One region of the Kitasatospora sp. NPDC090091 genome, then DNA from elsewhere that is predicted to be linked to it. Evidence: riboswitches for the same ligand, from Rfam matches in the RefSeq annotation. Region 1 holds a riboswitch; each other region holds the start of a gene.
What was found. A riboswitch is a leader RNA that binds a small molecule or an ion and turns the genes downstream of it on or off. The one in region 1 is predicted to bind thiamine pyrophosphate.
Positions count from the first base shown of each region.

Region 2: another riboswitch for thiamine pyrophosphate. It lies ahead of thiC (phosphomethylpyrimidine synthase ThiC); the one in region 1 lies ahead of thiO (glycine oxidase ThiO).
Region 3: another riboswitch for thiamine pyrophosphate. It lies ahead of ACIPSC_RS03615 (purine-cytosine permease family protein); the one in region 1 lies ahead of thiO (glycine oxidase ThiO).

Region 1 is NZ_JBIVDY010000001.1:237,514-247,117, forward strand. It holds gene ACIPSC_RS01060 (class II 3-deoxy-7-phosphoheptulonate synthase) at 1-836, shown strand, start outside; gene ACIPSC_RS01065 (bacterioferritin-associated ferredoxin) at 1,032-1,310, shown strand; gene bfr (bacterioferritin) at 1,321-1,800, opposite strand; gene ACIPSC_RS01075 (sulfite oxidase-like oxidoreductase) at 2,019-2,648, shown strand; gene pknB (Stk1 family PASTA domain-containing Ser/Thr kinase) at 2,670-4,454, opposite strand; gene ACIPSC_RS01085 (thiazole synthase) at 4,630-5,445, opposite strand; gene thiS (sulfur carrier protein ThiS) at 5,449-5,658, opposite strand; gene thiO (glycine oxidase ThiO) at 5,655-6,824, opposite strand; TPP riboswitch at 6,816-6,928, opposite strand; gene ACIPSC_RS01100 (NAD(P)/FAD-dependent oxidoreductase) at 7,013-8,218, shown strand; gene ACIPSC_RS01105 (Rv2175c family DNA-binding protein) at 8,271-8,636, shown strand; gene thiE (thiamine phosphate synthase) at 8,633-9,292, shown strand; gene ACIPSC_RS01115 (polyprenyl synthetase family protein) at 9,330-9,604, opposite strand, start outside.
Region 2 is NZ_JBIVDY010000002.1:367,018-376,621, reverse strand. It holds gene ACIPSC_RS04615 (hypothetical protein) at 1-670, shown strand, start outside; gene ACIPSC_RS04610 (putative quinol monooxygenase) at 707-1,003, opposite strand; gene ACIPSC_RS04605 (hypothetical protein) at 1,173-2,444, opposite strand; gene ACIPSC_RS04600 (VOC family protein) at 2,807-3,232, shown strand; gene ACIPSC_RS04595 (glutamate decarboxylase) at 3,331-4,719, shown strand; gene thiC (phosphomethylpyrimidine synthase ThiC) at 4,788-6,620, opposite strand; TPP riboswitch at 6,616-6,750, opposite strand; gene ACIPSC_RS04585 (hypothetical protein) at 6,996-7,169, shown strand; gene ACIPSC_RS04580 (flotillin family protein) at 7,306-8,790, shown strand; gene ACIPSC_RS04575 (DUF5326 family protein) at 8,857-9,057, opposite strand; gene tenA (thiaminase II) at 9,282-9,604, opposite strand, start outside.
Region 3 is NZ_JBIVDY010000002.1:139,176-148,779, forward strand. It holds gene ACIPSC_RS03590 (MFS transporter) at 1-73, opposite strand, end outside; gene ACIPSC_RS03595 (MerR family transcriptional regulator) at 162-995, opposite strand; gene ACIPSC_RS03600 (peptidoglycan-binding protein) at 1,101-2,222, opposite strand; tRNA gene ACIPSC_RS03605 (tRNA-Ser) at 2,419-2,506, opposite strand; gene ACIPSC_RS03610 (S1C family serine protease) at 2,569-4,287, opposite strand; TPP riboswitch at 4,538-4,686, shown strand; gene ACIPSC_RS03615 (purine-cytosine permease family protein) at 4,793-6,130, shown strand; gene ACIPSC_RS03620 (glycerophosphodiester phosphodiesterase family protein) at 6,214-7,068, shown strand; gene ACIPSC_RS03625 (ATP-binding protein) at 7,520-7,972, shown strand; gene ACIPSC_RS03630 (DUF5926 family protein) at 8,187-9,173, shown strand; gene ACIPSC_RS03635 (bifunctional DNA primase/polymerase) at 9,436-9,604, opposite strand, start outside.

The DNA.
Region 1 (9,604 bases):
GCGCCTTCACCACCGGTGGCTACGCGGACCTGCGCCAGGTGCACGCCTGGAACCAGGACTTCGTGCGCAACTCGCCGGCCGGCCAGCGCTACGAGCAGCTGGCCCGCGAGATCGACAACGCGCTCGCGTTCATGAACGCCTGCGGTGTCGCGCCGGAGGAGTTCAAGACCGTCGAGTTCTACTCCTCGCACGAGGCGCTGGTCCTGGACTACGAGACCGCGCTGACCCGCGTGGACTCGCGCACCGGCGAGCTGTACGACGTCTCCGGCCACATGGTCTGGATCGGTGAGCGCACCCGGCAGCTGGACCACGCGCACATCGAGTTCGCCTCCCGGATCCGCAACCCGATCGGTGTGAAGCTCGGCCCGACCACCACGGTCGACGAGGCGCTGACCCTGATCGAGAAGCTGGACCCGGAGCGCGAGCCCGGCCGGCTCACCTTCATCACCCGGATGGGTGCGGGCAAGATCCGCGACCACCTGCCCACCCTGGTGGAGAAGGTCACCGCCTCGGGCGCGCAGCCGGTCTGGATCTGCGACCCGATGCACGGCAACACCTTCGAGGCCTCCAGCGGCCACAAGACCCGCCGCTTCGACGACGTGCTCGACGAGGTCAAGGGCTTCTTCGAGGTGCACCGCGCCCTCGGCACCCACCCGGGCGGCATCCACGTGGAGCTGACCGGCGACGACGTCACCGAGTGTGTCGGCGGTGGCGACGAGGTGCTGGTCGACGACCTGCACCAGCGCTACGAGACGGCCTGCGACCCGCGGCTCAACCGCAGCCAGTCGCTGGACCTGGCGTTCCTGGTGGCCGAGATGTACCGCGGCGGCCACTGAGCGACGGCGCCCGCTCGGACGAGCGGATGTGAGCGAAGCCTCTCCGGTCTCGGGACATCCGAGGCCGGAGAGGCTTTTTCGCGCCCGCTCCATTGGGTAAGGTGAGGCTTAGTGAGCTAAGGCAAGCCTTAGTCAAGATCGTTTCAGGCCGAAGAGGCCCGCACCACCCCGGGAGAGACCGCGATGTACGTGTGCATGTGTCATGCGGTCACCGAGGACCAGGTGAAGAAGGCGATCGACGCGGGGGCCGACACCCCGCGCCAGATAGCCAAGGGCTGCCGGGCCGGCACCGACTGCGGCTCCTGCGTCCGCCGGATACAGGCCCTGCTGGGCGAGCACGGCGCGCGGCCGTGCCCGACCGCCCGGCTCGCCGCCAGGCTGGGGCTCGCCGATCCGGAGGCCGCGCCGTCGGAAGCAGCCCCGTCGGCCGCGTCGGCCGCGCCCGTCCCGCCCACCCCGCTGCGCGCGGCCTGAGCGGAGCGGCTCAGGACTCCGGCTGCTCGATCAGCTGGGCCAGGTAGAGCGCCTCCCCGAGCTTCTCCAGCAGCTCCAGCTGGGTGTCGAGGTAGTCGATGTGGTGCTCCTCGTCCGCCAGGATGTCCTCGAAGATGTTGGCCGAGGTGACGTCGTTCTTGGCCCGCATCACCACGATCCCGCGCTTCAGCCGGTCGATCGCCTCGACCTCGACCTGGCGGTCCGCCTCGAACATCTCCTTGACGGTCTGGCCGATCCGGACGTGGAAGAGCCGCTGGTAGTTGGGCAGCCCGTCCAGGAAGAGGATCCGGTCGGTGAGCGTCTCGGCGTGCTTCATCTCGTCGAACGACTCGTGCCGGGTGTACTTGGCGAGCTTCGTCCAGCCGAAGTTCTCCTGCATCTTCGCGTGCAGGAAGTACTGGTTGATGGCGGTCAGCTCGGCGGTGAGCTGCTCGTTGAGGAATTCGATGACCTCTGCGTCGCCCTTCATGGCGGCTGCCTTCCTGCTGTGTGTCCGGATCCTCGGCCGTACCTCCCGGCTGCACGCATCCTGGCACCGTGATGGGAAGAAATTCCAGTAAGTTCACACTCACTAGGACATGTGTCGGAATATCCGATTTAGGCCGTTCCTTGGCCCGTACGGGCGGGCGTACGGCCCCGGAAAGGGGCGCGCGCCGGGCGTCGCCCGCCGTCTGTCACCATGGAGCCATGGGTCAGTCCGAACGAGAACCGCTGCCGTCGTCTGACCCCAGGCTCCCGCCCGGCCAGCGCCGACAGCGCGGCTGGCCGGCCCTGCACTACGGCCCGGTGCCCCGTTTCAAGCCGCTGACCTGGGACTTCCAGGTGTTCGGCGCGACCGCCTCGGCGGAGAAGCAGAGCTGGGACTTCGCCGGCTTCACCGCCCTGCCGCGCACCACCGTCCGCGGCGACCTGCACTGCGTCACCAAGTTCTCGCTGCTCGGCAACGAGTGGACGGGTGTGCCGGCGTCCGAGGTGCTGGAGCGGGTGCCGCCGGCGCCGGGCGTCACCCATGTGATGGTCTGGGCCGAGTACGGCTACAGCGCCAACCTGCGGCTGGCCGACTTCGCCGACCCGTCGGCCGTCTTCGCCACCCACCGCAACGGCGAGCCGCTGAGCGCCGAGCACGGCTTCCCGGTCCGCCTGGTCGTGCCGCACCTGTACGCCTGGAAGGGCCCCAAGTGGGTCCGGGCGGTCGAGTACATGCGGGCCGACCGGCGCGGCTTCTGGGAGGAGCGCGGGTACCACAACCTCGCCGACCCGTGGCGCGAGCAGCGCTACTCCTACCAGGAGGAGCCCGGGGACGGCCCGCTGCGCTAGCGACCGTCCGGCCCGGGCCGGCTACAGGAACGGGAAGGTGACCGTCACCACGGTGCGCTGCGCGCGGCGCTCGCCGGCCGCGGGGGACTGGCTGGACACCTTGCCGGTGCCGAACAGGTTGACCCCGCTGCTCTGCATCACGAACCCGGCGGCCTGCAGCGTCCGCGCGGCGTCGTCCTTGGACATCCCGGTCACGTCCGGCACCGGCATCATGCCCTTGCTGACCACCAGCGAGACCGGCGTGTTCTCCGGCACCTGCTGCCCCGCCGCCGGCGAGCTGCTGATCACCGCGCCCTCGGCCACCGCGTCGTTGTACGTCTCGGTCACCCCGCCGCGCGCCAGCTGGGCGCCGGCCAGCGCGGCGGCGGCCTGGTCGGCCGGCTTGCCGGCCAGCTCGGGCACCGCGATCCGCTTCGGGCCGCGGGAGACGGTGACGCCGACCGCGTCGCTCTTGCGGGTCCGGGCGCCGACCCCCGGGTCGGTGGAGATCACCTGCCCGGCCGGCACGGTCTCGCTGTAGACCTCGGTGAACCGCCCGTGCATGCCCGCGCCGTCCAGGATCCGCTGCGCCTCGGCCCGGTCCTTGCCGAGCACGCTCGGCACCGTCGTGTACAGCGCCGAGGAGAGCGCGTACGTGGCGCCGCCGACCAGCAGCACCAGGGCGGTCAGCACGGAGGTCCAGATCAGCGGCCTGCGGGGGAGCCGGCGCAGCCGGCCCGGCCGCGGGGTGCGGGCCGGCGGGGGCGGCTCGTCGTAGGGGCGCGGCTCGGTGAGCAGCTGCTCCATCACCTCCGGCGGGACGTCCAGCACGCTGGTCCGCTCGACCGGCGGCGCGGGTACGGCGGGCTGGATCACCGAGGTCGGCTCGCTGGTCGGGTACTGCGGGCTGGGCCGGGTGGAGGCCGGCGGCTCGGCGTCCAGCTGGGCCGGGGTGAGCGTGCGGCGCACCCGCTGGAGGGCGGCCAGCAGCTCGACCGCGTCGTACGGGCGGGCCTGCGGGTCGCGCGAACAGGCGGCGGCCACTATGGCGTCCAGCTCGGGAACGACGCTCGGCACGGCGAGCGACGGCGCGGGGACGTCCTCGTGCAGGTGGCGGTACATGACCTGGACCGGGTTCTCGCCGGTGTGCGGGCGGTGGCCGGTCAGCATCTCGTAGAGCAGGATGCCGGCCGCGTAGACGTCGACCCGCTGGTCGGTCTCGGCGCCGGGGCGGATCTGCTCGGGCGCCAGGTAGGAGACGGTGCCGAGCACGGTGCCGGTGGTGGCGGTGCCGGACGTCGCCGCGCCGTCGCCCGCGTTGAGCACCCGGACCAGGCCGAAGTCGGCGACCTTCACCAGGCCGCCGTCGGTGATCAGCACGTTCTCCGGCTTGACGTCGCGGTGGACCAGCCCGGCCCGGTGGGCGGCGCCGAGCGCGGCCAGCACCGGCTCCAGGACGTCCAGCGCGGCCCGGATGGACAGCGCGCCGCGGTCGCGCAGCAGGTCGCGCAGGGTGCGGCCGGGCACGTACTCCATGGCGAGGAAGACGGTGCCGCCGTCGGCGCCCTGGTCGAAGACGTTGACCACGTTGGGGTGGGCGAGCCGGGCGACCGCCTTGGCCTCGCGGATGAACCGGCCGGTGAAGCCCTCGTCGCCGGCCAGCGAGGGGTGCATCACCTTGAGTGCGACGACCCGGTCGAGCCGGGTGTCGGTGCCCTTGTAGACGGTGGACATCCCGCCGGATGCGATGCGCTGCTCGACCCGGTAGCGGCCGTCGAGGAGGGATCCGATCAGGGGGTCGTGCAGTGCCATGTCCGCCTTGTCCACCCGGCGAGTCTAGTGGCGGGGCCGGGGCACGGCGCCGCCCCCGGGGGCACACGCCGGGCTTCGTGGCCGGGCTGTGACAGTGCGCCGGTGCCGCGCGCGCCGGTCCAGGGCGGCCGGCCGAGGCGGGCGGGGCCCGCGGTGGGAGGGGCGCCCCCCACTGCGGACCCCGGCTCCGTCAGAACGCCGGGCGTTCGCGGGTGTCCAGGTCGGCCCGGCCGGCCATCGCCGAGGAGGCCTCGGCGTGGAAGCGGCGCGGGATGCGGCCGGCCCGGTGGGCGAGCCGGCCGGCCTCGGTGGCGTGCCGCATCGCCTCGGCCATCAGCACCGGGTCCTGGGCGCGGGTCACCGCCGAGGCGAGCATGACGGCGGAGCAGCCCAGCTCCATCGCCAGCGCGACGTCCGAGGCGGTGCCGGCGCCGGCGTCCAGGATGACCGGGACGCCGGCGCTCTCCACGATCAGCTGGAAGTTGTGCGGGTTGCGGATGCCCAGGCCGGAGCCGATCGGCGAGCCCAGCGGCATGATCGCCGCGCAGCCGACGTCCTCCAGCTTCCGGGCCAGCACCGGGTCGTCGTTGGTGTAGGGCAGCACGGTGAAGCCGTCGTCGACCAGCGTCTCGGCGGCGTCGAGCAGCTCGATCGGGTCCGGCAGCAGGGTCCGCTCGTCGGCGATGACCTCCAGCTTCACCCAGTCGGTGCCGAGCGCCTCGCGGGCCAGCCGGGCCGTCAGCACGGCCTCGCCGGCGGTGAAGCAGCCCGCCGTGTTGGGCAGCACCCGGATGCCGTTGCGGGTCAGCACGTCCAGGACGGAGCCCTGGGTGCCGGGGTCGACCCGGCGCATCGCGACGGTGGTCAGCTCGGTGCCGGAGATGCGCAGTGCCTGCTCCAGCACCTCCAGGCTGGGGGCGCCGCCGGTGCCCATGATCAGGCGGGAGCCGAAGGCCGTCCCGGCGATGGTGAGGACGTCCTTGTCGTCGGGGGTGGTGTCGGCCATCGGTCAGCCCCCCTGGACGGCGGTGAGGATTTCGATCCGGTCGCCCGCCGAGAGCCGGGTCTCCGGCCACGAACTGCGCGGCACCACGGCCTCGTTGAGCGCGGCGGCGACGCCGGAGTGGGCCGTGCTCAGGGTGGCCACCACCTCGGCGAGCGTGGTCGCTGCGGGCACCTCGCGGGGCCGGCCGTTGACGGTGAGTGGGATGTCGCTCATGCGGGGACCTTCGTGGTGAAGCGAGTGGGGGAGAAGGGTTCGGCGAGGGCCGGGACGGTGCCGGTGGCCAGGTACTCGGCGAGCAGGTCGGCGGTCACCGGGGTGAGCAGCACGCCGTTGCGGTAGTGGCCGGTCGCGGCGACCAGGCCGGGCAGGGCGGTCGGCCCGAGCAGCGGCGCGTTGTCCGGCGAGCCCGGGCGGAGTCCGGCGGAGGTCTCCACCAGCGGCAGCTCGGTGATCCCGGGGACCAGCTCGTGGGCGTCGCGCAGCAGCTCGTAGACGCCGCCGGCGGTGACGGTGGTGTCGTAGCCCTGTTCCTCGCTGGTCGCACCGATCACCAGCTCGCCGTTCTCGCGCGGGACCAGGTAGAGGTGCTGCCCGCGCACCACCGCGCGGACGTTGCGGGACAGGAACGGCCGGTACGGCGCAGGGATGTGCAGTCGCAGGATCTGGCCCTTGACCGGGCGGATCGCGGGCAGCACGCCCGGGGGCAGGCCGGGCAGCCGGTGGCTGTGCGGGCCGGCGGCGAGCACGGTCCGCCCGGCCGTCACCACCTCCCCGGTGGCCAGCCGGGCGCCGGCCGCCCGGTCGTGCTCGACCAGCAGCTCGGACGCCTCGGCGCGGTGCACGACGACGCCCGCGGCCTCGCAGGCCTGCAGCAGCGCGCTCAGCAGCCGGCGGCCGTCCACCTGGTGGTCGTCGGCGACGTGCAGGCCGCCGCGGACGCCGGGCGCCAGCATCGGCTCCAGCTTGCGGGCCTCCCGGCCGGTCAGCCACTGCGAGTCCAGGCCGAGCCGCTGGTGGAAGGCGTGCAGCTCGCGCAGTTCCGCGCGGTCGTCGGAGTCGAGCGCGACGGCCAGCGTGCCGCAGCGCCGGTAGCCGGTGTCCGCCCCGCCGCTCGCCTCGGCGAGCTCGGCCGCGAAGTCGGCGTACCGCTCGTTCGAGGCCATCCCGAGCCGCAGCAACGGCTCCTCGCCGTACTGGAGTTCGGTGACCGGGGCGAGCATGCCGGCCGCGACCCGGGCGGCGCCGCCCCCGGGGTCCGGGTCGACCACGATAACGCGCCCGACCCCGCGCTGCGCCGCGCGCCAGGCGACGGCGAGGCCGATGACGCCGCCGCCGATCACCAGGACGTCGGCATGGGTACCCGCTGCCGAGCGTGTCAAAGTCGCTCTCCCTTCGCCGGTATGACCCGGATCAGGTTCGGACGGTCGCGGGCCGTGCCAGCCCGCCTCTCAGCCCGGTACGCCGGGCTCCCGTGATGGTGCCCCCACCATAACTCCGGGCCTGGTCACGGCTGAAGGCGCGTACGAGGGGTGGGACGGGCCCGGCCCCCGCGCCGAACGCCAGTACAGTGACGGGCGTGGCAGATCTGAGCGGAACGGATCAGGTGGTCGTGGTCGGGACCGGGCTGGCCGGGGCGCATTGCGCCTCCGGGCTGCGCCGGGGCGGCTGGCAGGGGCGGATCGTCCTGGTGGGCGAGGAGCCGCACGCGCCGTACGACCGGCCGCCGCTCTCGAAGGAGGTCCTGCTGGGCAAGGCCGACGCCACCCCGCTGGACATCGACTTCGCGCACCTGGGCATCGAGGTGCTCGCCGGCCGCCGCGCCACCGGGCTGACCCCGGGCGTGCTGCACACCGACGGCGGCGACCTGCCGTACGGCGCGCTGGTGATCGCCACCGGTGCCGCCCCGCGGGTGCTTCCGGGCGCCGAGCGGGCGCACCTGCTGCACACCCTGGACGACGCGCTGGCGCTGCGGGCCCTGCTCCGCCCGGGCCTGCGGCTGGTACTGGTCGGTGCCGGCTGGATCGGCGCCGAGGTGGCCACCGCGGCCCGCGCGGCCGGCTGCCTGGTCACCGTGGTGGAGGCCGGCCCGGCGCCGGTGCCCGGCGCGCTGCCGACCGAGATCGGCCGGGAGATGGCCGCCTGGTACGCCGAGGCCGGGGTGGAGCTGCGCTGCGACGCCGCTGTGGCGGCCGTCGAGCCCGGCGCGGTGCTGCTGGCGGACGGCTCGCACCTGCCGGCCGACGAGGTGGTGGTCGGCATCGGCGTCCGCCCGGCGACCGACTGGCTGGCCGGCTCCGGCGTCGAGCTGGACGCCGCCGGCGCCGTCGTGGTGGACGACCGGCTGCGCACCGGCCTGCCCGGCGTCTTCGCGGCCGGCGACTGCGCGAACTATCCGTCCGCCCGCACCGGCGCCCGGCTGACCGTCCAGCACTGGGACCACGCGCTGCAGTCCGGCCAGGCCGCGGCCGCCTCGGTGCTCGGCGCCGACGCGCCGTACGACCCGGTGCCGTACTTCTGGTCGGAGCAGTTCGGCCGGATGGTGCAGTACGTCGGCCGCCACGGCGCGGGGGACGAGCAGGTCCGGCGCGGCTCGCCGCAGGACCCGACCTGGGCGGTGCTCTGGCTGCGCGAGGGCGTGCTGCGCGCCGCGCTCACGGTGGACCGCCCGCGCGACCTCACCCAGGCCCGCCGGCTGGTCGAGCGCGGCGCGGTGCTGGATCCGGCCCGGGCCGCGGACCCGTCGGTGCAGCTGAAGACGGCCGTCGCGGGGTAGCGCGAGCGGCCGGTTGGTGCGCCGCGGGCCGTGGAGGTGGCAGTCTGGTGCCGTGAGTGAGATCGAAGCCAAGATTGAGTCCCTGGTCCCCGAGTGGCTGTACCTGCCCGACATCTCCGAGCGGTGGGGCGTCGTGGTCACCGAGGTCCGCAACATGGTCAAGAAGGGTGACCTGATCGCGGTCCGCCGCGGCCCCAACCGGTCGCTGCAGGTCCCGGCCGCCTTCATCGACGACGCCGGCCCGGTCAAGCACCTGATCGGCACGGTCACCGTGCTGCGCGACAGCGGGTTCAGCGACGAGGAGATCCTGGAGTGGATGTTCACCGAGGACCCGTCGCTGCCCGGCACCCCGGTCCAGGCGCTCTGGGAGAACCGCGCGACCGAGGTGAAGCGCCGCGCCCAGGCGATGGCGCTGTGACCACCGCGACGCCCGGCGCGGCGGCCCGCGAGCGGCTCGCCGACGCCCGGCTCTACCTCTGCACCGACGCCCGCCGCGAGCAGGGCGACCTCGCGGAGTTCCTGGACGCCGCGCTGGCCGGCGGGGTGGACATCGTCCAGCTCCGCGACAAAGGCCTGGAGGCCAAGCAGGAGCTGGCCGCGCTGGAGGTGTTCGCGGACGCCTGCCGCCGGCACGGCAAACTGCTCGCCGTCAACGACCGGGCCGACGTCGCGCACGCCGCCCGCCCGGACGTGCTGCACCTGGGCCAGGACGACCTGCCGGTGCCGGCCGCCCGCGCCATCCTCGGCGAGGACGTGATCATCGGCCGCTCGTGCCACGCCGAGTCCGAGGTGGACGCGGCGATCGCCGAGCCCGGTGTGGACTACTTCTGCACCGGCCCGGTCTGGCCCACCCCGACCAAGCCGGGCCGCCACGCGCCGGGCCTCGGCCTGGTCGGGTACGCCGCGAAGCAGCCCACCGACCGGCCGTGGTTCGCCATCGGCGGCATCGACCTGGACAACCTGGACGAGGTGCTGGCCGCCGGCGCCCGCCGGATCGTGGTGGTCCGCGCGATCACCGCCGCGGACGACCCGCAGGCGGCCGCCGCCGAGCTCGCCCGGCGCCTGCGCGCCTGACCCGCCGCGGGGCCGCTGCCGTCCCGGCCGGTACGTCTCAGTACTTGCGGACGGTGGCGGCCTCCGCCAGCGCCAGCAGCACCTCGCGGGCCCGCTCGTCGGCCAGCGGCGCCGCCTCCAGTGCGGCGAGCGACTGGCGCATCAGCTCGGTGATCCGCTGCTCCACCCGCTCGGGCGCGCCGCTGCGCTCGATCAGGCCGCGCAGCCGGGCCACCTCCTCGGGCGCGAGGTCCGGCGCGCCGAGCCGCTCGTCCAGGTGGCGGGCGTCGGCCGCCGGCAGGTCGCGCATCGCGTGGGCGACCAGCAGGGTCC
Region 2 (9,604 bases), on a different contig from region 1:
CACACCGATCCTGGCCTGGGCCGCCGCCCTCGTGCTGCTGCTGCTCGGGTACACGCTGCGCGCCGCCGATCCCGAGGCGGCCCTGAGCCGGTCGATCCTCACGGCCGGCTGGGTGGCCCTGGCGGCGGGCGTGGCCGCGATGGCGGTCGGCATCGTCGGGCTGATCCTCACCGCGGTCCGCGACGGCTCCACACCGTCCGTCCCGGCCGGCACCGACCCGGAGCTCGCCGCCGAACTCGGCGAGGCCCACCGGGAGTGGCAGCGGGCACTGCGAGACCGGGCGCTGCTGCCCTACCTGCACGCCGCCCTGGGCAGTGACCCCGGGCCCGCGGCGGCGATGTCGACGGCGGCGGCCCCGGGGGCGGCGTCCGCCTCGGCGGGCCCGGGAAGGGCGTCGTCCGCCTCCATACCCGGGCAGGGCGGCCGCCCGAAGCGGGACCGGCCCGGCGCCCGCGGCGGCGACTCCGCCGGCCCCGACACCGACCGGCCCGACACCGGCGGCCCGGACTTCAGCAGCCCCGGCTACACCGGTCCGGGCTTCAGCAGCCCCGGTGTGGAGGGACTCACCGACCCGCAGGGCCGGGAGCCGCGCACGGCGGCCTTCACCCCGCCGGACTTCACCGGCCCCGGCTACACGCCCCCGGGCTTCACCGGCCCCGACGACGTCTGAGCCCGCGGAAGCGGGCCGCCCGGCCCGTCGCCGGGCTCACACCGCGGCCTTGAGCACCCGCAACTCCGGCGGTCCGTCCAGCAGTTCCGAGGTGAGCTCGACCGAGCGGGCCAGGTGCGGGCTGGTCAGGTGCTTCTCGAACGCCTCCCGCGACGCCCACTCCTCCACCACCACCCAGGACCGCGGGTCGTCCGGGTCCACGTAGTTGCGGTAGGAAATGCAGCCCGGCTCCGCCAGGCTCGCCGCGGCCATCACGGCGGCCTGCGCCCGCACGTCCGCCTCCCGTCCGGCCTTGGCGCGCAGCACCGCGACCGCCGTGATCCGCCGCGACATCGTCGTCCCCCTCGGTCTGAGTCGTCTCCGGTCCGAACCGACCGGTCGTCCCAAGATCTTCCCGCACCGCCCCTTCCCGGCCGGTGGTCGGAAAGGGAACGGCAGGGAAGGGAACGGCGGGGAATCGAACGGCGGGCAAGGAACCGGAGGTCCGGGGCCGCCGGCCGGCTCAGCTGCGCCGGGCGCGCCTCGCCACGGTGATCGCGGCCGCGCCGACGGCCAGCAGGCCGGCGCCCAGGGCGGTCGGCACGGTGACGTCCGGCGCACCGGTGTCGGCGAGCTCGGTGCGGCCGGTGGTCCCGGCGTTCCCGGTGGCGGCGCGCGGCGACGCGGAGGCGGTCGCGGTGGGCGAGGCGGTGACGGCCGCGACCGGGGCCACCGACGGCGCCGGGGTGGTCGGGGCCGGGGTCGTCGCGGTCGGCTTCGGCGCGGGCGCGTTCGGGTCCACGCAGGCGGGGGCGCCCGCGACCGGCGTGGCGGCGACCTTCTGCTCGGCCCAGAAGAGCGTCGACCCGGCACCGGGAACGTGGCCGAAGCCGAGCCTGGCGTCGGCCGACGTCTTGAAGTTGGCGCCCAGCGTGATCCGCGCGTTGATCACCCGGTTGTCCACCGGTCCGGTGCCGTACCTGACCAGGTCGACGTCACTCCCGTCCAGGCCCCTGGCGGCCATGCCCACCCGGTGCCAGCTGCCGTCCTTCGGGTCCTGGAGCTCCAGCTGGGCGTCGCAGGCGGCCGGGCCGTCCATCGAACCGAAGCCCTGACCCGCCCAGAGGAAGAAGACGGCCCGGTCGAGGTGCCAGTCGAACTTGTTGGCGGTCTTGACGGTGGCGGTGAACGGGTGCGCCTTGCCGTCGGCCGGGATCGAGCCGGGCAGGCCGTTGAGCGCCGTGGTGAGGCCGGTGGTCCTGACCGACGTGCCCGTCTGCGCCGTCCAGTCCTTGGCCTGGCCGTCCTGGCCGAACGTCGGGGCCAGGTAGGCCTGCAGGTTGACGTCGTTGAACGGGCCCATGTGCGCGGACTGCAGCAGCTTGAACCGGAGCTTGAAGGTGTGCGCCGAGTGCGGCTGCAGCTCCACCGGGGCGCCGGTCAGGTCGGCGGCCACGCCCTGGTACCCGCTGGGCCTGGCCCCGAGGTCCTGGTCGACGAGCTTCACGGGCTGCCAGGTGCCGGCTGCACCGTCCGCGTACTCCGCGGCGACCTGGTCGAGTCCGAGCATCTCGCTGCCGAAGTAGAGCACGACGTGCTGGCCGGTGACGGCCGCGTCCGCGTCGTTCTTGACCGTCACCGTGCCCTCGGACCAGCCGCCGCCGGCCTCGACGGAGGCGAAGCCGTCGAACCGGATCCCGGGCTTGGTGTCACTCCCGGCAGCCTGGGCGGGCAGCGCGAGCACCAGCGGGGACGCCACCAGCGTCGCGGCCAGCAGTGCGTGACGAAGTCTCAAGTCAACCCCAAAAGTGATGAATTGCCGCGAATCTCCGGGCGGCAGCACGTGGATTCCCCCCACCGCGCGCGGCGCAGACTATCCGATCTTCATCTCGGATTGTCAACCAACTAATTCCGAGGGCTGGACCGCCTCACAACGGGAGAAGGCATCGGAAATCGACAAAGGGAGAATTCGGAGGGCGACCGGGTGCGAACAGCACCGCCGGGAATGCCCGCCGGGCCACCCTCCGGGCCCGACCGGGAGGCGGAGAATCGTTGAGCCTGACTCAACGATCGTCGCGCAGTTCGGCATTGATCATCCGGGCCGGACGGCGGATCGTAGAGGGCGTCACCGCACACACCACCACCCCGGGAGCCACCATGGCCGCCGTCCGCGTCAAGGCCTTCGACCACCTCGTCCTCAACGTCCGGGACGTCGAGCGCTCGCTGGAGTTCTACCTCGGCCTGCTCGGCCTGGAGCCGGTCCGGGTCGAGGAGTGGCGCGCGGGCAAGGTCTCGTTCCCCTCCGTCCGCATCGACGAGCAGACCATCATCGACCTGTTCGCCCGCCCGCGCGGCGAGTCCAACGTCGACCACCTCTGCCTCACCGTCGAGCCGCTGGACTGGCAGGAGGTCGTCGACTCCGGCGTCTTCACCGTCCTCGACGGCCCCGGCCCGCGCTACGGCGCCCGCGGCACCGGCACCTCGCTCTACGTCGCGGACCCGGACGGCAACACCGTCGAGCTCCGCTGGTACGCCGAGGACGTGGAGGCCGCCGAGGACGCGGAGGGCGCCGCGGCCGCGTAGGCCCCGCCGGTGCCGGATGGCGTACGCCCGCATGCCGACCTCTCGACCGTGTCCGTAATGTCCGACTCGGACCAGTGGACCGATTCGAGAGGTGACCGGTGGCCCTCCACAACGCACAGGAACCGGCGGCCGACGCGGCCGTCGACATCTTCGCCTCGCCGCTGAGCGAGCACCCGCTGCCCAAGCGGGCCATGCCGGACTTCCCGGCGCCTCCCTCCGTGGTCTTCCAACTGCTGCGCAACGAGTTGCTGCTGGACGGCAACGCCGCGCAGAACCTCGCCACCTTCTGCACCACCTGGACGGACGACGAGGTCCGCCGCCTGATGGACCTGTGCCTCGACAAGAACATCGTCGACAAGGACGAGTACCCGCAGACCGCGGAGATCGAGTCACGCTGCGTGAACATCCTCGCCGATCTCTGGCACGCCCCGGCCGGCGCCGGCGGCACCAACGCGGTCGGCTGCTCCACCACCGGCTCCAGCGAGGCCGCGATGCTCTGCGGTCTCGCCCTGAAGTGGCGGTGGCGCAACCGCCGGCAGACCGCGGGGCAGTCGACCGAGCGGCCGAACCTGGTCTGCGGGCCGGTCCAGGTGTGCTGGGAGAAGTTCGCCCGGTACTTCGACGTGGAGCTGCGGCAGGTGCCGGTGGAGCCCGGAGCCACCGGCCTGCAGCCGCACCAGCTGCGCGAGTACGTCGACGAGAACACCATCGGCGTGGTCACGATCCTCGGGGTGACCTACACCTGCACGTACGAGCCGGTGGCGGAGATCGCGGCCGAGCTGGACCGCCTCCAGGTGGAGACCGGCCTCGACGTCCCGCTGCACGTCGACGCGGCCTCGGGCGGCTTCATCGCGCCGTTCCTCCACCGCGACCTGGTCTGGGACTTCCGGCTGCCGCGGGTCGCCTCGATCAACGCCTCGGGCCACAAGTACGGGATGGCGCCGCTCGGCGTCGGCTGGGCCCTCTGGCGCGACCAGGACGCCCTGCCGGACGGGCTGGTCTTCCACGTCGACTACCTCGGCGGCGACATGCCGACCCTCGCCCTGAACTTCTCCCGCCCCGGCGGCCAGGTGGTCGCCCAGTACTTCATGTTCCTGCGGCTCGGCCGCGAGGGGTACCGCCGGGTCTACCAGGCGTGCGCCGACACCGCGCAGCACCTCGGCCGGCAGATCGCCGAGATGGGCCCCTTCACCCTGCTCTACGACGGCGTCGGCGCGCTGCCCGCCGTCTCGTACACCCTCACCGACCCCGACTCGGTCCGGTGGAGCCTGTACGACCTCTCCGACCAGCTCCGCATGCGCGGCTGGCAGGTCCCCTCCTACCCGCTCCCGCCGGACCGCCAGGAGACGGTCATCCAGCGCGTCCTGGTCCGCCACGGCGTCGACCGCGACGAGATCGAACTCCTCGCCGACGACATGCGCCGGGCGATCAAGCACCTCGACGAGGGCCGCCCGCACGACGCGGACCGCGTCGGCTTCCACCACTGAGACGTGCCGGAGCGCTGCTCTGGGAAGCCCCCTCCTCCTCCCAGAGCAGCGCGGTCAACAGGTCGACGTCAGTCGGCCATGGGCAGGTAGACCCGGTTGCCCTGGGCGGCGAACTCCTCGGACTTGGCCTGCATGCCGGCCAGTGCCTCGGCGTCGTAGCCCGACTGCACGGCCGTGGAACCGTCGCCGTGCTCGTCGCGGATCTTCTGGGAGATCTTCATCGAGCAGAACTTCGGGCCGCACATCGAGCAGAAGTGGGCCGTCTTCGCCGGCTCGGCGGGCAGCGTCTCGTCGTGGAACTCGCGGGCCGTCTCCGGGTCGAGGGCCAGGTTGAACTGGTCCTCCCAGCGGAACTCGAAGCGGGCGTCGGAGAGCGCGTCGTCCCACTCCTGGGCCCCGGGGTGGCCCTTGGCCAGGTCGGCGGCGTGCGCGGCGATCTTGTAGGTGATGACGCCGGTCTTCACGTCGTCCCGGTTGGGCAGGCCCAGGTGCTCCTTGGGCGTGACGTAGCAGAGCATCGCGGTGCCCCACCAGGCGATCATCGCGGCGCCGATGCCCGAGGTGATGTGGTCGTAGCCGGGGGCGACGTCCGTGGTGAGCGGGCCGAGGGTGTAGAACGGCGCCTCGTCGCAGATCTCCTTCTGGAGATCCATGTTCTCCTTGATCTTGTGCATCGGGACGTGGCCCGGGCCCTCGATCATCACCTGGACGTCCTTGGCACGGGCGATCCGGCCCAGCTCGCCCAGCGTCTGCAGCTCGGCGAACTGCGCCTCGTCGTTGGCGTCGGCGATCGACCCCGGGCGCAGGCCGTCACCCAGCGAGAAGGTGACGTCGTAGCTCGCGAGGATGTCGCAGAGCTCCTCGAAGTTGGTGTAGAGGAAGTTCTCCCGGTGGTGCGCCAGGCACCAGGCGGCCATGATCGAGCCGCCGCGCGAGACGATGCCGGTCTTGCGGCGGGCGGTCAGCGGCACGTAGCGCAGCAGCACGCCGGCGTGCACGGTCATGTAGTCGACGCCCTGCTCGCACTGCTCGATGATCGTGTCGCGGTAGACCTCCCAGCTCAGCTCCTCGGCCCTGCCGTCGACCTTCTCCAGCGCCTGGTAGAGCGGCACGGTGCCGATCGGCACGGGGGAGTTGCGCAGGATCCACTCGCGGGTGGTGTGGATGTTGCGGCCGGTGGAGAGGTCCATGACGGTGTCGGCGCCCCAGCGGGTGGCCCAGGTCATCTTCTCCACCTCCTCCTCGATCGAGGAGGTGACGGCCGAGTTGCCGATGTTGGCGTTGATCTTCACCAGGAAGTTGGTGCCGATGACGGCCGGCTCCACCTCGGGGTGGTTCACGTTGACCGGGATGACGGCGCGGCCGCGGGCCACCTCGTCCCGCACGAACTCGGGTGCGAGTCCTTCGCGCAGGGCCACGAACTCCATCTCGGGGGTGACGATCCCCCGCTTCGCGTAGGCCAGCTGGGTGACGGCGGCACCGGCCCGGCCCCGCAGCGGGCGGCGCGGGCGGCCGGGGAAGACGGCGTCGAGGTTGCGCAGGTTCCCGCCGCGCGGCGAGGTGTGCTTGATCCCGTCGTCCTCGGGGCGGGCCTCGCGGCCGTCGTACTCCTCGACGTCGCCGCGCTGGCGGATCCAGGCGTCGCGCAGCGGCGGCAGGCCGCGCCGCACGTCGGGCTCGTACGCGGGGTCGGTGTACGGGCCGGAGGTGTCGTACAGCGGGACGGTCCGGTCGTTGGTGAGCAGGACCTCGCGGTACGGGACGCGCAGGTCGGGGCGGGACCCCTCGCGGTAGGCCTTGCGCCAGGCCGGGGTCGGGTAGCCGGTGTTCGCGCTGGCGACCGCGGCGCCGCTCGTCCCGGTGCTGCGGGCAGAGTTCGGCTGTGCATCAAAGGTGGTCATCAGACCCTCTACTCCCTACGCCGGCATTACCCGGTCAGGTTCCTGCGGTCGACGCAGCGGTCGGCACGTCCGTCGACGTACCGGTCAGCGTCCTCTCAGCCCGGTGCTCCGAGCTCCCGTGTCCACAGGCGGTGTTGCCTGCGCATGACGTCCAACACCGTAGCGAGCCGATCGCCGCTGGTCCAGAGGGGGGTCCGAGGAGAGAGACGCCGGGGCCCCGGCCCCGGTGGGATTCCGCGGCGGGCCGCCTGCTTCCGGCGGTGGCGGGCAGACTGGCAGTCACAGGGCGGGACAGTCACAGGCGGTCGGGCACCCCGCGGGGGTGCGGGACGGGAGGGCCGAGTGGTCGGGAGCGCGGGTCGGGTCAGCGGAGCGGTGGGGGCGGGACTGGTCGGCGAGGTGATGGTGCACGTCCCGGAGCGCCAGGGGACGGAGGCCTTCCTCGCCTACCTCGCCGTGCCGGGCGAGCGGCTGCCGGTGGGGACGCCGGTGGTGGTCGTCGAGTACCACCCGCCGCGGACCGTCTACGTGGCCCCGGTGCTGCCGTGACGGGGCCGCCATGACAGAGCCGTGACAGCGTGACAAGGTTGTGACGGCGCGTCATGTCCACTCCCTTCCACTGCGGTTGACCCGGGCGGAGAATCCCAATCGGCGCATCTCATGTGCCGAAAGGGGGAGTTGAACCATGCTGTACGTCATCATCGGGGCGGTCGTCGCGGTGCTGCTCGTGGGGATCACGCTCTTCAAACTCATGTGGCGGGTGGCGGAGCCGAACGAGGCGCTGATCATCTCCGGCTCCAAGCACCGGACCGAGGGGGTCGGCGACGGGCTCGGGTTCCGGATCGTCACCGGCCGCGGGACCTTCGTCACCCCGGGTCTGCAGGGCGTCCGACGGCTCTCGCTGGACCTCAACGAGGCCGAGCTGAACGTCGAGTGCGTCACCACCCAGGGCATCCCGGTCCGGGTCAAGGGCGTGGTGATCTTCAAGGTCGGGGACGACGACGTCTCGATCGCCAACGCCGCCCGGCGCTTCCTCGACCAGCAGAAGCTGATCAGCCAGCGGGTGCACAACGTCTTCGCCGGCCACCTGCGCTCGATCGTCGGCGGGCTCACCGTCGAGGACATGATCCGCGACCGGGAACGGCTCACCGGGGAGACCCGGGCCGCCTCCGGGCTGGAGATGGAGAAGCTCGGGCTGATCATCGACACCCTGCAGATCCAGGAGATCATCGACCCGACCGGCTACATCAAGAACCTCGCCATCCCGCACGCGGCCGCCGTCCAGCGGGACGCCCGGATCGCCCAGGCCGAGGCCGACCGGATGGCCACCGAGGCCGAGCAGGAGGCGGCCGCCCGCAAGGCCGAGGCGACCCGCAACAGCGAGATCCAGCAGGCCGCCTACCAGGCCGAACGGGACACCGCCAGCGCCCGGGCCCAGCAGGCCGGGCCGCTCGCCGAGGCCGCCGCCCGGCAGGAGGTCGTGGTCCAGGAGACCAAGGTCGCCCAGCTGGAGGCCCAGCGGAAGGAACAACAGCTGCAGATCGACGTCCGCAAGCCGGCCGACGCCAAGGCGTACGAGACCCGCACCCGGGCCGAGGCCGACCGCGACGCCCGGATCTCCGCCGCGCAGGCGCAGGCCCGGGAGACCGAGCTGAAGGCGGCCGCCGAGGCCAGCCAAGTCAAGATCGCGGCGGAGGCCGAGGCCGAGGCCACCAAGGTGCGCGGGCTGGCGGCCGCCGAGGCGACCAGGGCCACCGGTCAGGCGGAGGCCTCGGCCACCGAGGCCCGCGGTCTGGCGGACGCGTCGGCGGCCCGGGCGATCGGGCTCGCCAAGGCGGAGGGGATCAAGGCCCGGGCGGCGGCCCTGACGACCAACCCGGACGCCGTGGTGGCCCAGGAGCTGGCCGAGAAGTGGCCGGACGTCGTGCTGGCCGCGTCGGAGTCCTTCGCCAACGTCGAGCACATGGTGCTGCTCAACGGCGCCGAGGGCGTGGGGGACCTCTTCACCAAGGCGCTCACCATGGGCGGGACGGGCCTCGGGCTCGCCCGGCAGCTGCTCACCACGCTGCAGGGGCCGGCGCAGCCCGCCGGGACCGCCCCGGCCGTGCCCGCAGCCGGCGGGCGGCCGGCCGGACAGGTGCCGGTCCAGCAGGTGCCGATCGAGGAGTGACGGCGTCCGGGGACGGCTGACGCCCGCACCCCCGGCGGGGTACGGGCGTCGGTCGACGGGCGGTCGCTAGCTCTTGGCGGCCTTCTTCACCAGGATCACCACGGCGGCGGCGATGCCGACCACGACCAGCAGCTTGAAGGCCAGGCTCAGCAGGGCGCCGACCACGCCGAACACGAAGCCGACGATGTTCCAGGCCAGGATCAGCACGATCACCGGGACAACGATGTTGCGCACCCAGGAGGGCAGCGACTTCCAGAACTCAGCCATGTCCGTTCCTTCTCTCCCCTCGGGCCGGCTGCCGTCCGGTGCCGCATCCCGCTTGCTTTCGTACTTCGATCGTACGGTGACGCACGGGGCGGAACGAGGGCCAACGGCCCGGAGAGAACCCGGAGATCACCCCTACCCCGGCACCGGGGAAACCCTGGCCCGGAGGGCGGGCGACGGCCCGGACCCGGGGGCCCGGCAGCGCGGCCCCGGCCCGGGCGGACGGCTCAGACCGGCCAGGTCTCCCCGCGCCAGGCGGCGTCCCAGAACATCCACTCGTACCGCGAGGTGGTGGTGAAGTGCTCCACCACGCGGCGGCGTTCGGCCGGGGAGATCTCCTCGCCGATCCGGTCGGCGAGCGCCAGGACGCGGCGCACCACGGACTGGAAGGCCTCGTCGCCGTAGGTGGCGATCCACTTGGCGTACAGCGGGTCGGGGGAGCCCTTGGCGAGCAGTTCGTCCCCGACCCGGGCGTAGATCCAGTAGCAGGGCAGCACCGCGCCGACCGCCTCCGCGAAGGAGCCGCCGTAGACCGTGGCCAGCAGGTAGC
Region 3 (9,604 bases), on a different contig from region 1:
CGGCGGACGCCGGGTCGGTGGATGCCGGGTCGGTGGACGGGGTGGGTGGACCGGGATCGGTGCTCGTCGCCATGCCCGCCGACGGTAGGACCCTCGACCTGGTCGAGGGCAAGCCGCCGGCCGGCCGACCGCGTCACGCCGGGCGACCGCGCGGCCGCGCCCTAACCGGCGCGGACCACCGGCTCCTGAAACTCGGTCACCCAGTCCGCCGTGGACTCCGGGCACTCCAGGTACAGCTCCCGCGCGTACCCCGTCGAGCGGTAGCCGTTCTCGTCGATGAACCGGGCGAGCGTCTGGAAGGCACCCAGCGCATCGTCCATCGAGCCGCGGTGGACGACGGTCGCCGCCGCCTCGATCTCCGGCAGGTCGACCACGGCGAAGCCGTGCTCCGCCGCGGGCTCCACCGCCGCCCCGATCGGGACCGCCACCCGGATCAGCACCGAGCCGTCCCCCTCGGGCGTGTCCTCGTACCGGGCCACCGACGGGCCGGTCTCCGCGACCCCGGCCTCCGCCACCCGCCGGCAGAGCTCCGCGAACAGCGGGCCGATCACCGGCGTGATGTCCTCCGGCTCGTAGCCGGCCGCCACGGCCGTCAGTTCCGCCACCCGGACCGGCGGCACCCGCTTCACCACGACATCCTGCTCAGGCATGTTTCCCTCGCTCTCGATCGTCCGGAGCCTCGCCTCGACCCGGGCCAGCCGCTGGGCGTCCGCCGCCATCGCGGCGGCGAGCTCGGCCCGTCGCAGCCGCAGCATCCCGCGCAGCTCACCCGCGTCCACCCGCTCGTCCAGGACGTCCAGCACCTGTTGCAGCGTGAAGCCGAGGTCCTTGAGCGCGATGACGCGGTTGAGCCGGGCGAGTTGGGCGGCCTCGTAGGACCGGTAGCCGCTGACCGGGTCGACCCGGGCCGGGCGCAGCAGGCCGATCGCGTCGTAGTGACGCAGCATGCGGACCGACACCCGGCCGTGCTTGGCGAAGTCTCCGATGTTGAACATGATGCCTCCAGTGCAGCCCCTCACACGGTGTCATGGTCAAGCACCGGATCCGCGCCCGGCCCGGGCCTGCCCGGCCAGGGCCCGCCCGGCCCGCTCGGGGCCGGCTCAGTCGGTCACGTCGAACCCCCGCCGCCGGCCCAACTCCCGCAGGCTGCGCTGCCCGGGGATGCCGTTCGCGTCCGTGCCCGCGTAGCCGAGGCTGCGCTGGAAGGCGGCGTACGCCTGCACCGTCCTGGTGCCGAGCGAGCCGTCGACCCAGCGCTGCTCCAGGTAGCCCTCGTCGGCCAGCGCCTGCTCGACGATCCGGACCTCGCCGCCGTAGGTCTGGTGCCCCTGCTCGGCGCCGGGGTCGGTCCGGGCCGCCGCGACGACATGGGCCAGCGAGACCCGGCGCGGCGAGGGCAGCCGCCCGAGCAGCCGGCGCAGCGACTCCTCCCCCGGAACGCCGTCCGCGGCGGACCCGGTGTAGCCCAGACTGTGCTGGTAGTCCTGGTAGTTGAGGGTGTCGGCGTCGCGCCAGTCCTCGTCCGGACCGGCCGTGTAGTGCGAGCCGTGCCCCGACGCCACCAGCGCCTCGCCCACCTCCCGCACCTGCGGGCCGTGCGCGCCGTACCCGTACTCCAGCCCGTTGACGGTCACCCGGTACCGGGCCGGCGCGTCGTCCGACCGCGGCGGCGGCAGCGGGGTGCCCGTACCGCCGCCGCTCACGAAGGCGGCGATGCCGGGCAGCACCAGGTTCTGGAACTGCCGCACCCGGGCGTCACCGGGGCAGGCGGTGCCGCCGTCCGACCAGTCCGGGAACAGCCGGTGGTACCCGAAGCCGGGATCGTCCGTGCTGCGGCAGACCCGCACCGGGATGCCGTGCTGGCGGTGCAGCCAGGCGCCGAGCGCGACCAGCGCCGCCACCTGCGCGTCCGTCCACGGATCGGTGTGCTGGTCGTTGCTGGCCGACTCGACGCTCACCGCCCCGGTCCCGTCCGCCCGCCGGTTGGCCCGGTAGTTGGCGTCGGCCCGCGTCTGCGTCCCGATGAACTGGCCGACCGCCCCGTCGTAGCCGACCCCGAAGTGCGACTCCAGGTTGGTGGAGTCCCGCCAGTACTCGTACATCCGCCGCGGCGTCCACGGCGCCGCGATGCTGTGGAAGATCACCTGCGTCGGCACGATCGCCGGCTGCGCGTCCGACTCGGGCTGGAGCTCCATCTTCTCCGCGCCGGGGTACCAGGCCATCTGTCTCTCCTCGCCGGGCCCAGGGCAGTCCGCCCCTTACCCCCGACACACGAGACACCGCCTCCACCCCGAGGACACCCCCGCCCCAAACCCCCCGTTCAGGTGAATTCCGCCCTCCGCTCCCGCCCGGGGGAACGCAAAGGGCGGGTGCCGGATCCTTCCGGCACCCGCCCTGAGCAGGTGGTTCTCCAACCAGCGGAGAGCGTGGGATTCGAACCCACGGTGGCGGGTCACGCCACGACAGTTTTCAAGACTGTTCCCTTAGGCCGCTCGGGCAGCTCTCCAGGCGGAGGTCAGCCTAACGGTTTCGGCGGGGTTCGGTGCACACGGTTTTCCGGGGCGGCGGTCAGTTGTCGCCGACGCGCTCGCTGAGGGTGACCTTGGTGTTGAAGGTCTGGCCGTTGCGGGTGTACTCGACGTCGACGGTCTCGTTGGGCTTGTGGGTCCAGATGCGGCTCACCAGGGCCGGGCCGTTGTCGATCGGGACGCCGCCGAGCTTGGTGATGACGTCGCCCGGCTTGAGGCCGGCCTTGTCGGCCGCGCCGCCGGGGGTGACGGCGGGGGTGCCCTGGATGTCGCGGGTCTGGATCTGCGCGCCCTCGCCCTTGTAGTCGTCGTTGCGCAGCACGTCGAGCTTGGCGTAGACGGGCTTGCCGGTCTTGATCAGGGTCTCGCCGACCCACTTGGCCTGGTTGATCGGGATGGCGAAGCCGAGGCCGATGCTGCCGGCCCGGCCGGTGCTGGAGGTGTTGGACTGGATCGCCGAGTTGATGCCGACCACCGCGCCGGTGGAGTCGAGCAGCGGGCCGCCGGAGTTGCCGGGGTTGATCGACGCGTCGGTCTGAAGGGCGTTCATGTACGAGGACTGGGCGCCGGTCTCGTCGCCGGAGGCGACCGGGCGGTCCTTGGCACTGATGATGCCGGTGGTGACGGTGGACTCCAGGCCGTACGGGGCACCGATGGCGATGGTGGAGTCGCCGACGTTGACCTTGTCGGAGTCGGCCAGCGGAAGCGGCGTCAGCTTGCCCTTGGGCGGCGTGTCCAGCTTCACCACGGCGACGTCGTAGCCCTCGGCGCGGCCGAGCACGGAGGCGGCGTAGGAGCTGCCGTCCGCGAACTTGACCGTCAGCTTGCCGCCGTTGGAGGCGGGCGCGACGACGTGGTTGTTGGTGAGGATGTGGCCCTCGGTGTCGAAGACGAAGCCGGTGCCGGTGCCGGACTCGCCGTTGCCCTGGGCCTTGATGGTGACGACGCTGGGCAGCGCCTTCTGCGCGATGCCGGCCACCGAACCGGGGGCGGGCTCGTTCTTCTGCGGGCTGCTGGCCTGGACGGTGGTGCTCCGGTGGTCGTCCGCGGAGGCCACGCTCTTGCCGTCGCGGTCGGCGACGGTCACGCCCACCGCGCCGCCGGCCACACCGGCGACGAGGGCGACGGCGGCGATCAGGGCGACCAGGCCGCCGCGCTTCTTGCGCGGGGCGGCGTGCCCGGGGGTGCCGGGGTAGTCGGAGGGGTAGCCGAGCGGGCCGCCCGGGTAGCCGGGGCCGGCGGGGCCACCTGGAGCGCCGGGGGTGACGTCGTGCGCGCCCCAGCCGCCGAGCGGCTGGCCGGCGCCGAACGGGTGGTGCTGGCCGGTCGCGCCGGGGGCGGCGGGCGCACCCGGGGCGGCGTACGGGTCGTGGGCCGCGGCGGCGGGCGCCGCGTACGGGTAGCCGGCCGGCGCAGCGGGCGCGGCCTGGGGCGCGGCCTGGGCGGCCGGCGCAGCGGGCGGCAGGACCGGCGGCGGGGCGTCGATGTACCCGGTGTCGGCCGCGGCCGGGGCGGCCGCGGGAGCGGCCGGAACGGCCGGCTCGGGGGCGCTGACCTTGCTGAACGCCAGCGTCGGCGTGGACCCGCCGGCCGCCGGGGCGGCGGGCGCGGCCTCGGCCAGCGTGTAGTCGGCCTCGGGTGCCGCTGCGGGGGCGGGCGCGGACTGCGCCGAACCGTCGGGAGCGGGACCGACCACCCCCTGGCCGGAGGGCTGCTCCCCCTGCGGCCCGGTGGGCCCAACCTCGCGCTCGGTGCTCACGGACGACCTCCATAGCTGACAGGACCAACAACCATAGTTTTTCGCACACCCGATTCGATTGTCGTAAGGACCCTTCTGAAGAACTCATAAGAATCCTTAGCCCGGTCCAACAGCACGTGCCCGGGGCCCCCGCGGCACCCCCGCGCGACCCTCTGCCGCGGCCCCGTGCCGACGGCGCGCCGTCCCGCGATGCGGACCGCCGGGACCACGGCCTTGGCGTTCCCCACCTGGGCGGCTAGCCTGTCGCTCCAAACTGACACGCGGGAGCTTGGACCCACCAGGCTGAGAGTGCGCCGGTCGACCGTACGCCACGGGCTCCGTGGACGGACCGTCGAGGGGGCGCAGACCGCCGGAACCTGTCCGGGTAATGCCGGCGTAGGGAGTATCGGCCATGCCGTCTGCTTCGCCATCCTCTTCTTCGGGCGCGCCCGCGTCCAAGGATTTCCCCGAGTCGTCCTCGGCCGTTCACTCCGACGCCGCGGCCCCCGCCGGCGGTTCCACCGCGGTGCTGGACCGTCCGGAGCCGGGCGAGCGGGTCGAGGCGCCGCTCGTGCTGGACACCGAGCCGCCGCGCACGCTGCGGTTCCGGGACCACTTCGCGCTCTGGATGAACCTCGGCGTCAGCCTGATCGGCTTCACCACCGCCGCCACCGTGCTCGGCGCGCCCGGCAGCGAGCTGTCGCTGGCCGCCGCGGTGACCGCGATCGTGGCCGGCACCGTGGTCGGCACCGCGATGCTCGGCGTCGCCGCGCTGATCGGGGCCCGCACCGGCGCGCCCGCGATGGCCAACCTGCGCGGGCTCTTCGGGACGAAGCTCTCGTACGTGCCGACGGTGCTGAACATCGTCCAGTGCATCGGCTGGGGCGTGTACGAGCTGCTGGTCATCGCGATGGGCGCGCAGACCGTGGCGCACACCGAGGGCTACCGCTGGGTGTTCGTCGTACTGGCGGGCGCGGTGACCACCGCGCTGACCATCTGGCCGCTGGGCGCGATCGCGGTGCTGCGCCGCTTCGTCGCCGCGGCGGTGGCGGTCGCGATGGTGTACTTCACCGTCCAGCTGGGCCGCCACGGCGTCCCGGACCCGGGCGCGGGCAACTGGCACGGGTTCCTCAAGGCGACCGACGCGATGATCGCCGTCTCGATCTCCTTCGTGCCGCTGGCCGCCGACTACACCCGCCACTCGCGCACCCCGCGGGCGGCGTTCTGGGGCAGCTTCTCCGGCTACACGATCGCCCAGGTCTGGTGCTACGTGCTCGGCCTGTTCGCGCTGCTGCAGGCGGACGGCGACGCGACGAAGATCTTCGACTCGTTCCTGGGCGTCTGGGCCGGCTGGCTCTTCCTGCTGGTGCTGGTGCTGCGCGAGACCGACCAGTCCTTCGCCAACGTCTACTCGACCGCGATGTCGGTCCACAACCTGCTGCCGAAGGTCGACCGCCGGGTGCTGACCGGCGCGACCGGCCTGCTGATCACCGTCCTGGCGCTGCAGATCACCGAGTTCACCGACTCGTACTACGCCTTCCTCGGCCTGATCGGCTCGGTCTTCGTGCCGATGTTCGCGGTGCTGGCGGTGGACTACTTCCTCGGTGCCGGCCGGCGCGGCTGGAACCTCGCCGCCGACGCGCCGTCCCGCTGGCTGATGCTGCTGCCGTGGGCGCTCGGCTTCGCGGTCTACCAGCTGATCGCACCGACCGCGATCGCCGGCTGGTGGACGGACTTCTGGACCTCCGTCCAGGAGGCCCTGCACTTCACCCCGCAGGAGTGGACCTCGGCCTCGCTGTTCGGCTTCCTGGTGCCCGCCCTGGCCACCTGGGCGCTCACCCCGCTGACCCGCGGCCGGCGCTGACCGCCGCCCGCACCCCGAAGACGGCCCCGCGGATTGGGGCCGTCTTCGCTTCCGCTTCACTTCCGCCGCTTATCGTTGACGCCGTGACCAGCCCTGATCTCTCGCCTGCGGCGGCGCGCACCGCGCCGCCCGTCCAGGTGATCGCCCACCGCGGTTCCTCGCACGCCCTGCCCGAGCACACCCTTGCGGCCTACCGCCGGGCACTGGAGGAGGGCGCGGACGCGGTCGAGTGCGACGTCCGGGTGACCGCCGACGGTCAGCTGGTCTGCGTCCACGACCGCCGGATCGGCCGGGTGTCGGACGGCCGCGGCACGGTCTCCGCGATGACGCTGGCGCAGCTGGAGGCGCACGACTTCGGTGCCTGGAAGACCGGCGTGCCGAGCCGGGACCCGGAGCTGCGCGAGGTGCTGCGGCTGGAGAGCCTGCTGGAGCTGGTCGCGGACTGCGGCCGGCCGGTGGACCTGGCGATCGAGACCAAGCACCCGGTCCGGTTCCGCGGGCGGGTCGAGAGCGAGCTGCTGCGGACGCTCGACCGGTTCGGGATCGGCGGCGCCCGGGGAGCCGGCACGCAGGCCGCCGACGGCCCCCGGGGCGACGGCCCGCGGGCCCGCATCATGAGCTTCTCCTCGCTGGCCCTGGCCCGGGTGGCCGCCGCCGCGCCGCAGTACCCGCGGGTGTTCCTGTTCGAGCGGATGCTGCCGTTGCAGGGCCGGCTGCGGCCGGGCGCGGCGCTGCCGGGCGGTGCACGGATCGCCGGCCCCGGCATCGACCTGGTGCGGGCCAAGCCCCGGCTGGTCACCCGGCTGCGCGAGCTGGGCCACGAGGTGCACGTCTGGACCGTCGACGAGCCGGCCGACGTGGAGCTCTGCCTGGAGCTGGGCGTGTCGGCGATCATCACCAACCGCCCGGCGGAGGTGCTGGCCCAGCTGGGGCGGTAATTCCCCGGGCGTCCCATCATCCTCGGGTGTCCCGGGTGTTTCGGGTCACCGTCCACTCGGCCGTGACGCGGCGTTCAGTTGATCGTCTTGGTAGGGACTCAAACCTTCCGCTGTCGCTTTTCTGCCGTGGTTTTTGCGTTTCACGACAGAGGGTGAGCGGCGAATCACCTGTCGCGCACCGTGTGTCGTGCGGCTCGAAATGTCCGGCCGGGATCGCCGTGCGGTCGTTTCCGACGCATTACCAAGGGGCATCCATCCCTCGGCATACGCTGAAGGAGGTCCGGGGGTGGCGTTGATGGTGGCGCGTGAAGTGCCGACTTCATCGACCATGGCAGTGCCGCACGGCCCAGCGAGTGTCGGGGTCGCACGGCGCCGACTGCGTCGAGATCTGGGTGACCGGCAGATACCGGAACCGGTCATTGATGATGCTGTTCTGATCCTTTCCGAACTGTTGAGCAATGCCTGTCGTTACGCCCGGCCGCTCGGGCCGCTGCCCGTGCTCGGCCGCAGCGCCCGCGCCGAGGTCGTGGGCCAGGTGCTGGTCGGCGTCCCCTCCGGGGCGGCCGGCGGCTCGGCCCGGCCGGGCAGGTCCGACGAACGCCCGCAGGAACGGTCCCGGGACGGCGAGGACGTGGGAGCCGACGACGGCGGCATCCTGGTCCGCTGGCAGATGCACGCGGACGGCGTCCTCACCCTGGAGGTGACCGACGGCGGGGCACAGACCCGGCCGTCCCCGGCCAGCCCGTCGCTGACCTCTCGCGGCGGCCGCGGCCTGAGCATCGTGGACCAGCTGGCGAGCGACTGGGGCGTGCGCGACGCGCCCGGCGAGGTGACGGTGTGGGCCGCGCTGCCCGCCCGGGCCCGCCACGCCCGGCGCACCGGCGGTGATGCCCGCAGCGCCTGACGGCCGACCGGTTCGCCGACCCGGGCCGACCCCGGCCCGCGGCCAGGGCGGTCCGCACGCCCCGGACCCGCAGGCCGCGGGCGAGCGGGCCCGCAGGCCGAACGGGCCCGCAGCGCCGTCCCCCTCCCCCAGGCCCCGGCGTGTGCCCACGCGCCGGTGGAACGTCAGTAGGCTGCCCGGAGCACAACACCACCGTCCCCGGGAGAGCCGCACCATGGGCAAGAAGGCCGCCAAGAAGGCGCCGCAGCGCAGCCAGTCCACCACCGCCGTCACGGGCGAGATCCCCGTGGTCGGGGCCCGCGAGAACTGCCCCTGCGGTTCGGGCCGCCGTTACAAGGCGTGCCACGGCCGCGAGGCCTCGCACGCGGTGCAGGAGCTGGTGCACCGCCCGTTCGAGGGCCTGCCGGGCGAGGCCGACTGGGTGGCGCTGCGCGAGCTGGTGCCGGCCGCGACCGTCCCGCTGACGCTGGCCGCCGGGGTGGCCGGGACCGCCACCGGAGACGTGCCGTCGGTGACGCTGGCCACCGTGCTGCCGCTGGCCTGGCCGGCCCTGCGCCGCCAGGACGGTTCGATCCTGCTCGGCCTGCAGACCCAGTCCTCCTCCGGCGACCTCAGCCGCGACCTGGCCGACGCGCTGGAGCTGGCGCTGGCCGCCGAGCCGGGCTCGCCGGTGCCCGCCCGCCGCACCGTCCCTGGCGGCCGCCGCCTGCAGGACCTGCTGGACCTGGAGGCCGATTTCGCGCCCGCCGTGCACACCGGCTTCGAGTTCTGGCTGGAGGACGCCGAGACCGCCACCGGCGAGGTGGCCGCCTCCCTGGAGCGCGCCAACGCCTCGGCCATCCCGACCGAGAAGCTGAGCGGCGTCGACTCCGCGTACTGGTGCGGCACCCCGGACAAGAACCACCTCCGCTGGGTGATGACCGTCCCGGAGGAGCAGTTGCTGGACGCGCTGGCCCGGCTGACCGCCGCCGAGAAGTCCTCGCTCGGCGCGGACACCCGTCTGGTCGGCTCGTTCCGCGCGCACGGCCTGACCGTGCCGGTCTGGGACCTCCCGCTCGCCATGACGGCCGCCGACTGCGAGAAGCCGGCCGCCGAGTTCGCCGAGCGGCTCGCCGAGACGCTCGCCGACGAGCGGCCGCTGACCGCCGAGGAGCGCCGCGCCCGCGCGAACCTGGTGAACCGTCAGGTCACCTTGAACTAAAGGCGACCGGGATCCGGGTGATACGCGTCACATTGCCCGTCCGAACGGCAATTTCCGGACTGCCAGGGCATCTTGGAAATTGGCGTAGCCGCGGATCCTTGTTACTGTCTAAAGAGTCCGGTCGCTGGTGCATCCCCCGTCGCCAGCGGCCGGATCTTTTGTTTTTCGCCGCAGGCGCCCCGGTTGCACCGTGTCCGATCAGTTTCCGGGCAGCGCGGCGGCGGCCCGTGGGCCCCGCGCCGGCCCGGTCCGCCCGCGGCCGTCAGTACGCCGAGCGGCCGCTGTCCAACCGGACTGCCGCCTCGACCAGTTCGCCGAGCAGCGGCCCGACCTGGGGCAGCCAGACCCCGCCGTCGGCTGCCGGGCGGGGTGCGAGCACCCAGCGCACCCGGCCCCCCGTCCCGCCGCCGGGCGGCAGCGGCAGGAAGCCG